3 regions of the Priestia aryabhattai genome follow, and region 1 is predicted to be linked to each of the others. Evidence: riboswitches for the same ligand, from Rfam matches in the RefSeq annotation. Region 1 holds a riboswitch; each other region holds the start of a gene.
What was found. Region 1 has a riboswitch for cobalamin ahead of nikA (nickel ABC transporter substrate-binding protein). Riboswitches for the same ligand answer to the same signal wherever they lie in the genome.
Positions count from the first base shown of each region.

Region 2: it holds a riboswitch for cobalamin, as region 1 does, so the genes downstream of both, M3225_RS09485 (cobyric acid synthase) here and nikA (nickel ABC transporter substrate-binding protein) in region 1, are expected to answer to the same signal.
Region 3: it holds a riboswitch for cobalamin, as region 1 does, so the genes downstream of both, M3225_RS23185 (HoxN/HupN/NixA family nickel/cobalt transporter) here and nikA (nickel ABC transporter substrate-binding protein) in region 1, are expected to answer to the same signal.

Region 1 is NZ_JAMBOQ010000008.1:98,090-102,749, forward strand. It holds gene M3225_RS24860 (CitMHS family transporter) at 1-82, shown strand, start outside; gene M3225_RS24865 (GNAT family N-acetyltransferase) at 396-908, opposite strand; gene nikA (nickel ABC transporter substrate-binding protein) at 993-2,534, opposite strand; cobalamin riboswitch at 2,682-2,871, opposite strand; gene ftsZ (cell division protein FtsZ) at 2,874-3,878, opposite strand; gene M3225_RS24880 (tautomerase family protein) at 4,238-4,627, opposite strand.
Region 2 is NZ_JAMBOQ010000002.1:507,159-511,818, reverse strand. It holds gene M3225_RS09490 (FecCD family ABC transporter permease) at 1-340, opposite strand, end outside; gene M3225_RS09485 (cobyric acid synthase) at 546-2,072, opposite strand; cobalamin riboswitch at 2,165-2,344, opposite strand; gene M3225_RS09480 (YdcF family protein) at 2,492-3,055, shown strand; gene M3225_RS09475 (APC family permease) at 3,115-4,660, opposite strand, start outside.
Region 3 is NZ_JAMBOQ010000006.1:59,193-63,852, reverse strand. It holds gene M3225_RS23190 (M20 family metallopeptidase) at 1-471, opposite strand, end outside; gene M3225_RS23185 (HoxN/HupN/NixA family nickel/cobalt transporter) at 701-1,498, opposite strand; cobalamin riboswitch at 1,632-1,814, opposite strand; gene M3225_RS23180 (organic hydroperoxide resistance protein) at 1,920-2,339, opposite strand; gene M3225_RS23175 (undecaprenyl-diphosphatase) at 2,483-3,076, opposite strand; gene M3225_RS23170 (ABC transporter ATP-binding protein) at 3,260-4,192, opposite strand; gene M3225_RS23165 (ABC transporter permease) at 4,354-4,660, opposite strand, start outside.

The DNA.
Region 1 (4,660 bases):
AAAGTTTCTTTTCAAATGGGCCTTTGGGACAACTATTGTCATGACGATTACAGCCATTTTAACGAGCGCTATTTCCCTTTAGACTCCAACCATAAAAAAGAAAGCCGACTACCATAAGGCAATCGGCTCACACATGTAGGATATTGATTTAACACTAACAAAGTACAACACAACACTAGTAATTATATAATATATTTCACTTTTTTGAAAGCGATTTCATATATATTTTTAAAAATATTTTATTATTTATTTTTCATAGAAAAAAACCACGTCTCAGCCAATTCGAAACGTGGTTCTTTTCTGTAAGGACTTGCCCTACAGGATATAAATGTAGATTACATTCATTATAGCATGAGCCTGTATACAAATTCTATGGTAATTACTGTATGATCCAGCTACATTATGACCGTTTGCATTTTTCTGTCCATGTGCAGCGTATTCCATAGTTCATCCTGTTCAGCTAGCCTTTTGACAAAGCCTTGTGAAGTCCAAAAAGGAACAGCCCCAGGTAAAAAAGGATGAGTATGTAGATACAGCGTGTCATAAAAATGAAGTTGGGCAAATTGTTCAACTGCTTTTAACAGCTGCTGTCCGATGCCTAGACGCCGGTACGCTGGATCCACATAGCATTTTACAATCTCGGCTGCAGTTCTATGTTCATATCGCTCTTTTAATGCATGAAACCGTCCATCGTAAGCGTATAAACCAATTGTTCCAATTACTTGTTGATTTTCCGTGACAGCTGCAAAAAAAGCAGCGCCTTTCGCTAGAACATAACGCTCATTAAAATGAAGCAAATCCACAGGAAGTTGATTTTTTTCCAGCATAGGAAATAGCTCATTTCGCATATTAATGACAAACTGAATCACCTCAGCATCCTTTTCTTTTACTTCTTTAATTTGATACATTTGTACTCCTTGCACGTTTACTGTCACATCCTTTTCTCTATCATTGTATACTTTCTCTTCTCCCTATCCCTGCCTCAATATTGACTAGGGGGTTACATCTAAATGCTGAGTCAGCATATAATACTCGCTTGGATTTGTTGTCCAGTTTTTCACTTTTTGATTATAAGCAACAACAATGTTTGGATGTACAATCGATGATGTAAGCATTTTCCTATTAATCAAAGCGGTTGCTTGCTTAGCTAGCTGATCTCGTTTCGCCTCATCTACTGTTGAATTTAATTGCTGAATCATTTTTGTTAGCTTATCATCATTAATCCGGCTGGCATTTAAACCACCGCCGGGCAAATAATTCGTACTTAAATAATAGCTGGCATCCCCTCTAGGTGCTGTGATAAGGCTGTACAATGCTAAACCCCAATCATCTTTTGCCATTAAATATTCATCGCTGTCCTCAACGAGATTAATCTTAATATTGATTCCTAACTCTTTCGCACTAGATTGTATAAGCTGAGCAATCAAAGGAAGTTCTGGCAAAGAACTGTATGTGACAAGAGAGAGCGATAAGGGCTTTCCGTTTTTGATTGTTTTTCCATTTTTATTTTGATAGCCTGCTTTCTCCAAATACTTTTTAGCAGATGTTATTCCTCTCTGCTTACTAGCAGTATTATCAGCAAAAGGAAATTCAGGTAAAAATGGACCTTGAGCCGCTGCCGCTTGATTATTCATTATGCTGCTGACAATTTCTTTTCGGTTCAATAAGGAATCTATAGCTTTCCTTACATTTTCGTCTTTTAATGCGTCATTGGTTTGATTATAAAGCAATAAATGGGTGCGCACACTAGGTACTCCATTTACTTTGAAAGACGAATCTGTTTGTAAAGTGCCCAAGCTTTCTAACGACGGACGATAAATAATATCTGCTGTTCCGGATTGAAGAGCTGCAACTCGCGCATTAGCATCTTCGTTAAATGCAAAGGTCGCACTTTTCAATTTCACCTTCCCATTCCAATAATTTTCATATCTTTCTAATTTCACTTGATTTCCTTGATCGAAAGACAAAACGTGAAATGGCCCTGTACCAATGGGCTTCTTAGCTATATTAGAAGCTTCAACATCTATAATGGCTGTATTTGGATGCACTAATTCAGAAGGAAATTTAGGCATTGGTTCTTTTAACGTAATTGTCAGCATATGACCGTTCGCTTTCATTTCTTTGATTTTTAAAGCGTTTCTCATCGCATAACTTTGATTTATTGCTCTTTGAAGAGAAGACTTCACGGCATTTGCCTCCAGTGCTTTTCCATTTTGAAACGTGATGTTCTTTCTTATCATAAATGTCCACGTAAGACCGTTATCTTTTGTTTCCCACTTTTCAGCAAGCCAAGGCTTTATTTTTAAATCGTCGCTGATCTTAACAAGCGTCTCCCCCACTCCCGCACGAACTGCTGTATAATCATCATCCATATGCGGATCAAGCGTGGTAGGTGTGAAATTAAATAAAAATGTAACATTTTTATCCGTTTTCTTTCTTTCTTTTATACTCATACTCTCTTCATGAGGCGCGCAAGCAGTGAGGCAAAGTAAAACAAGAAATATTATAGATACGAGCTTTTTATTATTTATCATTCATTTTTCCACCTTCTATTTTAATACACACAAAAAAAGCACTTCTAAAAAAGAAGTGCTTGTCTTCACAACAAATTCAGATAAACGTATCCCTTGTTTATCCTATTTTTGATTCTGCCAAAACACCTCCCTATCCTCGTAGGTTATTGTGTGCTACGATTTATGGCAGGTCTCCTGGCTTCAAGTCACTGCCTTATACCGCCTTCCCGTCTCTAAATAGACAGTGGCTTTTTGGCATAAGGCTCCTTGTTACAGTGGCGGGACCGCTCCGGATTTTCACCGGATTCCCTTTTAAGGCAATTGAAGAACAATTACCACCATAAATGCTGGTTATTTAATTTAGTAGCGTGCTCTTGAAACTCTAGAAGTGGAAGCTGGTGGCGAAATGTCTTCATCATCAAATCCAGTGGCAATAACGGTTACCATCATTTCGTCCTTTAAATCTTCATTAATCACAGACCCAAAAATCATATTTAAGTCCTGATCAGAAGCGGACGTGACAATATCTGCTGCTTCCTGTACTTCATAAAGACTCAGGCTGCTGCCGCTCGTAATGTTCAATAGTACACCTCTTGCTCCATCAATCGATGCATCTAGCAGCGGACTAGAAATCGCTTTTTTCGCTGCTTCAATTGCCCGATCTGATCCAGAAGCTCGTCCGATACCCATAAGGGCAAATCCTTGATTAGACATGATTGTTTTCACATCAGCAAAGTCAAGATTAATCAGCCCCGGAACAGCGATTAAATCTGAAATACCTTGAATACCTTGACGAAGAACATTATCTGCTTCACGGAATGCTTCAAGCATAGGTGTCTTTTTATCGACAATTTCAAGCAAGCGGTCGTTTGGAATCACAATAAGGGTATCTACCGATTCATTCATCGCAGTAATACCGCCTACTGCTTGCTTGGTACGTTTATTTCCTTCAAACTTGAAAGGGCGAGTAACTACTCCAATTGTTAAAGCATTTAGTTCACGGGCAATTTGGGCAATAACCGGAGCTGCTCCAGTACCGGTCCCTCCCCCCATGCCAGCTGTTACGAATACCATATCTGCGCCTTGCAGTACTTCTTGAATTTGTTCTCTGCTTTCTTCGGCTGCTTCTCTTCCTACTTCTGGATTAGCTCCTGCACCTAATCCTCGCGTTAATGCCGCACCAATCTGCATTTTTACATCTGCTTTAGATAAATTAAGCGCCTGAGCATCCGTATTCACGGCGATAAATTCTACCCCTTGTACACCGTGTTCAATCATACGGTTAACGGTGTTATTTCCTCCACCGCCGACTCCAATTACTTTAATTCGCACTAATGGCGATACATCTGCATCAAATCCAAACATTCTAAGTTCCTCCTCAATGATCAAAATTACTTTCTCTTTTTATCCGAAAAAACACGTGAAGAACCTTTTACTCCTATGTTTAACGCGTAACTGTTCTTTTGTTTTACAGATTTTATACATTTCTCTTTTAACCTTTAAATCTTTACATCTTTATGTAAAATTATTGTTGTTCTGAAGTTAGTACGCCGGACTCTTTTATGATTTTTCCATTCAAAACGGCATATAAGCTTATTGTATCATTCATTTGACAGATGTCTGTATTTAATTTTGAGTAAGATGTGACTAAGAGAATAATATTTTTATAGACAAAATGAGAAAAAGCCCTTAGAAATAAGGGCTCCTCTAGATAATAAACCGTTTTATAATTTCCCAGTTAAGAATTGAGCTTCTCCCATGCCAAAGCTCCAATCAGCATTACCGTTCTCAACAATTGAAATCATAATATCGTTTGGCTGAATACCGCAGCTTTCTCCCAGCTCTTTTACAATTAATTTGTAAAGAGCTTGCTTTTGCTCTTCTGTTCGCTGTTTGCTCGTTACACTTATAATAACCAAATCCTTGCTTCTCTCAAAGCCTAGACCTGTATCTTCAATAATCATTTCATGAGCAGGATGCTGATGTACAATTTGATAACGATCGCGTTCTGGGACGCCAAAGGCTTCTAGCATCGCTCGGTGAGTAGCGTCTAGTAATGTTTTTAACTCTTTTTCATCTCTTCCTTCTATTACATCAAATCTAAGTAATGGCATACTAAGTGACCTCCAGCTTTTTGTCTAATGTAT
Region 2 (4,660 bases), on a different contig from region 1:
CAAGGGTTGCACCTGAGGAAACCCCAATCGTGTAAGGGTCGGCAAGAGAATTTCTTAATAGTCCTTGAAAAGCAGCACCTGCTATAGAAAGCGAAGCTCCTACTAAAAATGCCACCAGTACTCTTGGAAATCGAATTTGCCAAATGATTAAATCCATATTTTCCGGACCGCGATATAAGGATAATCCGGTAAGGTGGCCAATAATAATTTTGATTGTATCTCCTACGGTTAACGAAACCGTACCAATAAATACGCCCATGATAACCGAAGTACATACAATAAATAAACTCACTATGTATAAAATAGATGTTTTGTTAAAAAAGATACGTTTAAAAATCAATACTTTCAGCTCCTCTAGGAAACGAGGCGTGATGTTTTACATTACATTAACCATTCATTTTCCTGTCCATAAACCATGTTTCCACCATACATAGAGTTGGAAACAATCATCTTTTATTTGTTATGAGTGCTAGACTGTTGAACTAGACAACATAGAATAGCGTACTAAAAATTCTGGTAAAAAAACAAGTGAAAGCCTCTGCAAGCTATACTTTTTGTGCTTGCTCCGGGCTTTTATAGTTGTCTATTAAATGATACAGCTTTTCCATATCTATAGCTTCTCGCACATACGCCGCTGCTTTTGAAAAAGACTCATCTTTTTGCAGGCGGCTGTTAAATGTATCCGTAATGGGCGGCAATTTTTTATGTTTACGAATTTGATTAAGCAAAGCTCTGCGCAAAGTATCATTATGAAAGACATCATGAACATACGTACCAATGACGTTTTCTTTAACCGTTCCTTCTTTTTCATCATCGACCACTGCAAAAGCCTCCGTCATGCTCTTAGAAACCGTCTTTCCCATATGAATTTCGTAGCCTTCAATCGAAACTTTTTCACTCTCTAGCTGAACGTATCCAGAAACTCTTTCTGTTTTTTTGCTGGTAGTCATAATGGTTTCCACCGGAAGCAAACCCAGCCCTTTAATAGATTCAATTCGGGACTCTACTGCATCGGGATCTGTAATCGTCTCACCTAACATTTGATATCCTCCGCAGATGCCAATAACGTGAACGTTCGTTGTGTTCAAGACTTGATTAATTGCTAGACCCAGGCCGCTTTCTTGTAAAAACTGCGCATCTTCAATCGTATTTTTACTTCCTGGTAAAACAATTAAATCAGGCGTACCTAATTGTGACGGCTTGGTTACAAGTCTCACATGACAGTCTTCTTCTAAGCTTAGAGGGTCGATGTCTGTAAAATTTGAGATGCGTGGATACGAGATAACCGCAATATCGATTTCTTTTAACGGATTCACAAGCGTTGAGTAATTTCTGAGTGATAACGAATCTTCAGCGTCAATTTCCACGTCGTGCATATAAGGAATAACTCCTAGTACCGGAACACCTGTGTATTCTTCAAACCACTTCAACCCCGGTTTTAAAAGCTCTAAGTCTCCTCGGAATTTATTGATTAACACCCCGATAACTCTAGACTTGTGTTCATCTGGAAGCAATTGAAGAGTACCCACTAAGCTTGCAAAAACCCCTCCTTTATCAATATCTCCTACTAACACAACAGGGGCTTCGGCTATCTTTGCTACGCGCATATTCACGAGTTCCCGATCGTTTAAATTCACTTCAGCAGGACTTCCAGCACCTTCAATCACAATTCGATCATAATGATTTGCAAGCTCTTTATAAGCCTCTGTGATAACGTTCAAACCTTCATTAAAAAATTCTTGCCGATACTGAAAAGCAAACATATTACGAAGCGGCTTTCCATGAACGACAATTTGAGATTCATGATCACGAGTTGGTTTAATTAAAATAGGGTTCATATTGGTTGTTGCTTCTACTCCAGCCGCTTCTGCTTGAATTCCTTGCGCTCTGCCAATTTCTTTTCCATCCATTGTAATGTATGAATTGAGCGCCATATTTTGCGATTTAAACGGTGCAGTTTGATAGCCGTCTTCTTTAAAAATGCGGCAAAATGCTGTAGCAATCATGCTTTTTCCAGCGTCTGAGTGCGTTCCTTGAATCATAAGAGGTTTTCCTTTTTTCACTTTATCCACTCCCTATCACATAAAAAAACCTTAACTGTAAAAGTCAAGGTTTGGTCATGCGCTCATTAACACATTGTCTTGACTTATTTCTCCCACCGAAAAATAAGGGGTTTTTAAAAGCAGGTCTCCTGGCTTATGCTTCATTTTACTTCTGCTCCCTTCCTAGTTTAACTAGTGGGTCTTTGCAGGTTCATCCACATTTACAGTAGCGGGGGCTGCACCGGATTTACACCGATTTCCCTATTATCCTCCTTAGAGGCACTTTTAAAATCATTTATTCTTTATTGTAACGAATTTTATAACCATTCACAATAACAATTTTCTTCTATTATTATATATTACTGTGTTTATACTTATTTGGATCTCGTATGCTATAATAACAATTATTTTCCAAACATCTTATGTAATAGCTAGGAAGGTGCTCACAGTTGAAGAAAAAAATAATTTATATCTTTATTAGTTTGCTTGTTCTTTATATAGCAATCATATCTTTTTTTATGTATCAAATAGCTCACAAGCCTGTTCCACAAAAAGCAGATTACGTGCTCATTTTAGGTTCTAAAGTAGATGGAGATCAAATGTCTCCTAGTTTAAAAGAACGAGTAAAGACGGCTTTATCTTATTTACAAACACATAAACAAACAAAAGTCATCGTAACGGGTGGAAAAGGATCCGATGAAGAAATCTCTGAAGCAGAAGCAGCCTATCGTTTTCTACGAAAAGAAGGAATTGAAAAGGATCGAATTATAAAAGAAGACCAGTCAACTTCTACTTTTGAGAATTTTACTTTCACTAAAAAGAAAGTCGATATTCAAAATAAAAAAGTAGTGCTTGTTAGCAGTGATTTTCATTTATTTCGCTCCTCTATTATTGCCAAGCGTCAAGGCTTTCACATATATCCTTTAGGTGCAAAAACACCTAACTCAATTAAACTTCAAGCCTACTTTCGTGAGTATGCTGCTATTTTAAAAACATGGCTGTTTGATAAATAAATAGAGTACACGCCTATATAAACGAAAAAACACGGCATGAATTCATGCCGTGTTTTTTATTAGTCATCTGTATCGATAACTGCTTTTGGTAAACCTGTATATTTCGCCCAGTAGAAAATACCGAGGGAAACGAGAGCAATTAAAATTAAGTCAAGTGGGTTGCTTAGCACACCTTGTCCTCCACCAAATGAACCTAGGTAAGAGATAACAAGCATAATAATATAATAAGCAACTAGCCACCACGCAGATTTAAGCTGCTGTGCAAATTTTACAACGTCAGTTGGTACGTATTTTTTAAACGCTACGTAGATAACGACCATTAGAAGCTGTGATCCTAGAAGCCAAGAAATTGTCGTCCACCCTGACCAATACACGATGTAGGAACAGAAGATAAATGAAACAGGAGCAATAACACTCATACCTTTTAATTTAAAAGGCTTTTTAAGGTCTTTTGCATTTACTCTGAATGCAGCAGCTGAAATTGGCGCAATAGCATAAGACAGAATAAGTGCTACTGAACATACGTTTACTAGTGCTTCCCACGAAGGAAATGGCAGTGTCCAGAATACAGACATTCCAAATGATAGCCATAGTGACGCACGTGGAATTCCTGTTTTCTTATCTACTTTTGAGAAACGTTTAAATAGTGTTCCATTACGAGACCAAGCATAAACTAGACGAGAAGTTGTATTCATAAAGATGTTCCCGTTACCGCCTGGTGATAAAATAGCATCAAAAATAACAAGCGTTACTAACCAGCCAAGGCCTAGAATAAGTGCAATATCTTTAAATGGTAAAGAGAATTGCTCTTGAATTGTTCCCCATCCTCCTGATAGCATATCAGACGGAATGTTACCAATGAACAATACTTGCAGTGCTGTGTAAATAATCGCTGAAAGTACAATACAGATAATTAGCGCGATTGGAATATTACGCTGCGGATTTTTAACTTCACTGGCTACAGAAACAATAGGGTGAAGTCCTAGGTAGGCAAACATAACGCCACCTGTTGAAATGGCTGCTTGAATACCATTAAAACCAAACGGAGCAAAATCGCCAGTTGTAAAGTTAGCTGATTTGAAGTGATAAGCTAACACGACGATAATTGTAAGAGGAACCGCATATTTGAACACAGATATAATGACATTTGACTTAGCAAATGCTTTTACACTTACGTAGTTAATGATAAAAAATAGCGTTAACAACGCGAACTGAAATAACCAGCCAATTGTAGTAGGCGATTCAGAACCATGTTTAGTTAGACCAGGAAGCCAAAAAGCAACATACTGACGTACAGCCGTTACCTCGATGGCAATCAAACTAGTGTAAGCAATAATGGTAATGAATGAAATTAAGTAACCCACTAAGTGACCATGTGAGTAAACTGGATAACGGATAATTCCACCGGTACGCGGCAGCGCTGCTCCAAGTTCAGCATACACTAAACCGATAAGTAAAATAATGACTCCGCCAATCAGCCACGAAAAACTTCCGGCTGGACCAGCCTTTGACGCTACGTTACTAACCGCAAATAACCAGGCGGAACCAAAAATAGCTCCCATCCCAATTAACGTTAGGTCAAGTAACGATATTGATTTTTTAAAC
Region 3 (4,660 bases), on a different contig from region 1:
AATCTCTTCATCTGAATTGCAGAAAAACACAATTTTTTTATCCAGCGCTAAGCCGAGCTCTTGAATCGCTTTAATCGCCCATATAGATTGCACAATGCCACCTTTCATGTCTAAAATTCCCGGACCGTACAGCTTGTTTCCCTCTGTTCTTAAGCTCAGCCTTCCCTTTTCCCATACCGTGTCAAAGTGACCAATGATTAAAAGCTGCTTTTCTCCTTCTCCAATCGTAAATTTCAAGTGGTTTCCTACTTCTTTTTCTTCTATGACTTCGTGCCCTACGCCTAGACGCTTTTGAAACAGCTGCGTTAAATACATTCCACACTGATCCACTAACTCTTTACTATAGGATGGTGATTCTTTTTTCACAAATCCAACTAAATCTTCAAGCATCTCTTGTTCATGTTCTTTTAAATAACTAAATACACTTTGTTCTACCATTACCTGACTCAAATCAATTCCTCCTCCAAACAACCCCTGCTGCCTGCATTCACTAATTTTATTTATCGTACGTATGAGTATGTTCTACGTTTCACATAACGATCTTAAATTATCCTTAATTATAATGGTTTTCAGACAATTTTCCATCCTTAAAATACAGATAATACTTTAACTTATTCATAACCGACCGAAAATAGCCATAAACTTCAACAAATTCATACAAAAAAGCTTCAATCTTCAACAGATTAAAGCTTTCATTTTATTAATTGACATTTATTTTGATATTTTTCCCTTTTGATTTCACACTCACAAAAACAAACATAGACACTAAGAAAATAAACAGAATAACGCCAACCATTTCAAAATTCACTTCGGCCCACGGATTAAAGAAAGTGAACGCTAAGTAGAATGACACACCATATGCGAGAATAACAATAACCCAGCCCATCAAGCGGGAAGCAGATTGTCCAAATTTACTCGATTCATTCACCATTTTATGTACAATCATTGAATCGATTGTATCTGTCAGCATCATGCCAAACATAAATACTAGCCCTAATAAAAGCGGCGTATACTTGCCTGTGTTCCCTACAGCTAGAGACCACACGGCCGTTTGACTGACCGTTTCGGCTGCTAAAGCAAACAACGCTCCTACAAGAATAATTAGGAAAGGATTAGTTGTTCCTTTTGCGATTTTCGGCATAAACTTCCCTTTTAATCCGCTCAGCTGAAACTCTTCCTCTTTATTTTTGGTTCGAAGCAAATGATATGCGTTTAATGTCCCAATTAGAAAAAGCGAGATAATTGATACCCAAGATGCAAAATGATCGAAATACGATGGAAACGTAAAATTTTTCATCACCACGCCCAGCACCCCAGCCGTGACGGCCACAATTCCTCCGTGACCTAGTGAAAACAGTGTTCCGACCCACGGGGCAAAACGGCTGCCCATTCGCCAATTATATCGGGTCTGGCCGTCGATAAAAGCCAAGTGATCGGCATCCAATCCGTGTCTGATTCCTAATAAAAAGACAAGTAAAAAAACTGATAAACCTTCCATTTCCTACACTCCTTTTTTTAAAATAAAACGTAAAAAAGCCTCAATTCTATAGAAATTGAGGATGTGTCGGTATATGAAAATAAACAGCAATTGCTCACTGCGTACCTTGATACACCGCCTCTTTCCTAGAAGAGTCAAGTGTACAGAATAGGTAGGTCTCCTGGCTTGAGATCATCATTTTCTACCGCCTTCCCCATTTTGAGTGACGATATGATAGAAAACTCCCTGCTTACAGTGGCTGGACCGCTCGAGATTTGCACTCGATTCCCTGTTACCTCTTACGCTATGTAAGAGCACCTAAACTGTGCGAATGATTTCATTTTCTTCCTCATTATACTAGTACTGCTTACAAATGAATAGAGAAAATTCAAATAAAAAAATCCCGCTAAGCTTTATATGCTTAGCAGGATTTTTAAAGCAATTAAACTACTTCTACTGTGACGTCTACGTTACCGCTGATTGCTTTTGAATACGGGCAGTATGAGTGAGCTAGGTCTACATATTTTTTCGCTGTTTCTAAATCTAGTCCTTCGATATGAGCTTCAAGCGCTACTCCAATTTTTACTCCTTGATCAGCTTTATCTGGAAGCAGCTGAACCGTAGCTTTTACTTCACTGCTTTTGATTTCTACGCTGTGTTTTTTCAACATAAATTCTAACGCACTGTTGAAACAAGCACTGTATCCAGCTGCAAATAGCTGCTCTGGGTTTGTTGCTGTTGTTGCTTCTCCACCAAGCGCTGGAGGTGTTGCAACATCCAAATTAAAGATGTTATCTAAAGAATGAACTTCTCCTGTTCTTCCACCTGTGTTAACGACTGTTGTTTCATATAAAGCTTTCATGTATAAACCTCTCTTCTTTTTTATTAAAAGTTTTTCATTTATCGTTTCCGTAATTTAATTGTACACAATTCAATTTTAAAAAACAAGTATTAAATGCATTAAAAATTCCCCAATAAAAAAAGCCGCATATTTGCGACTTTTTCTTAATAATATTGAGACTGTTCGTCATAAGCTGATTTTCGAAAAATAGACAGGTTGGTAATAGCCCTCATCAGTTTCGTATTAAAAATAACATAATGAATAAATAACGCCAACACGCAGCCTAAAATGGCTCCTGTTAATACATCGAATGGATAGTGAACACCTACCCATACGCGTGAAAATGCAATGAGTGCACCCATTACAACCCACATGCGCCCTGAACGCTTGAAGTGCAGCCAAATGGTAAAAGTGATAACTAATGCAGATGTAGCATGATCGCTTGGAAATGAAGAATTCGCGGCGTGATCAATAAGCTGATTCACGTGGTGAGAGATAAACGGACGATCTCGATAAGCAAATAAACTAATCACTTTATTGATAAAGACTCCTGTGGCACAAGCACATAAGGCTTGAAATGCTATAACACGGCTGCCGTTTTTATTAATAAGTAAAAACAAGCCGAGTAAAACGATAAGTACATACTGGGCATAATCTGCAAAGAATACCATCAGCGAATCTACAAACTTCACATGCGAGGCATACTGATTCACCGCGTGGAAAATGGTATAATCTACTGAATTAATAGCTGATAACATAATCGAAATCCTTTCTTATTTTTAAATGTCATTAGCTATCTTATCAGTTTCTTGAGAAAATGAACATGATTTTGTCAGAAGCTTCCTAACTGGTATTTATAAATAACGTATTTTAATTTCTTACTTATTTTCTTAACTCTTGCTGATAAAAGGCCGAATAGTAAATCAATAGGCTTTCGCTCATCAACTTACTTGTGAGTGATCCACAACATTTTTTTGCAAAAAGATTTCTTCCAAAGAAGGTTCTTCTACGTGAACTTGATAAATGTCGATGCCGCATTGAATCAATTCGCGAATAATAAGAGGGATATTTCTTTCTTTTTGAAGCATCACTTTTGTGTACGTGTGATGGTATTCAACTTCGGGACTCAACGTACGGAAAAACTGTTGAATATATTCTTTGTGGCTGTTTGGATAAGGATCATGTTTGATAATCACCGTTTTTTTCGCTTGATATTGAAAGCGGAGCTCTTCCATTGTACCTTCTATTAAAATGACGCCATTTTTCATAATCGCTACACGTGTACAAATCTTCTCGACTTCATTTAAATTATGAGACGTCATAAAAATCGTCTTGCCTTGACCTTTAAGTTCTCTTATTAGTTCATGAATGTGAAGAGCAGATTCAACATCTACTCCAGAAGTTGGTTCATCTAAAAAGATAATATCTGGGTCTGTTACAATTGCTTGAGCAATTCCTAACTTCTTTTTCATTCCAAATGAAAAATTTCCAACTTTCTGATGCTCATGTCCTTCTAAGCCTACTTTCTTCAGTATATTACTACAGTGTTCATTGGAAAAGCGATGGCCGTTTATCTTTACAAAATAGCGCAGGTGATTGAGCGCTGTCATCTCATCGTAAAAGTTGGCATAGTCAGGAAGAACGCCTATTTTCTTCTGAAGCTCTAAATCAATATCACTCTGTCCCAGCAGCGTAAATTCTCCTGCTGAAGGAAATGAAACGCCGGTAAGCATATTAATAAATGTAGACTTTCCTGCTCCGTTTCTTCCTAAAAACCCGTAAATTTCTCCTTGTGGGACTTGTAAATTAATACTGTTAACAACTGTTTTAGATCCATACTTTTTAGTTAATTTACTTGTTTCAATGGCATACATGTTATACTTCTCTCCTTTTAAAACTCCAAAGTGCCGTACATAAACAAAATGCTGCAAAAATAAAGAGAACTGTTAGATAGCCTTTCTCCAGCTCTAAATAGTAGTAGGGTGTCACATACTTAAACCATGCAATATATTCTTTTGATGAAAACATGCTCCATTCACTCAGTACCGGTAAAACAAGCGATAAAATAAGCGATAAAAACATGGTATGAGTTGGATTTGGCATCAAAGCTGAAAGCATTAATACAAATGAAATCATACACACAGTGAATAGTAGACACTCTAAAAATATAAAAAAAGAAAAATGATGCGAAATAAACGCAATCAGTAGAAATGAAATAGAGATACAAACAAGCCAGAAACAACACCCCCCCCAAGAATTTCCCTAGTACAATACGTTCTCTTGATGTTTTTGTAACTAAAAACCTGGCTGTTCTTGCTTTAATTTCTTGATTAATAACATTA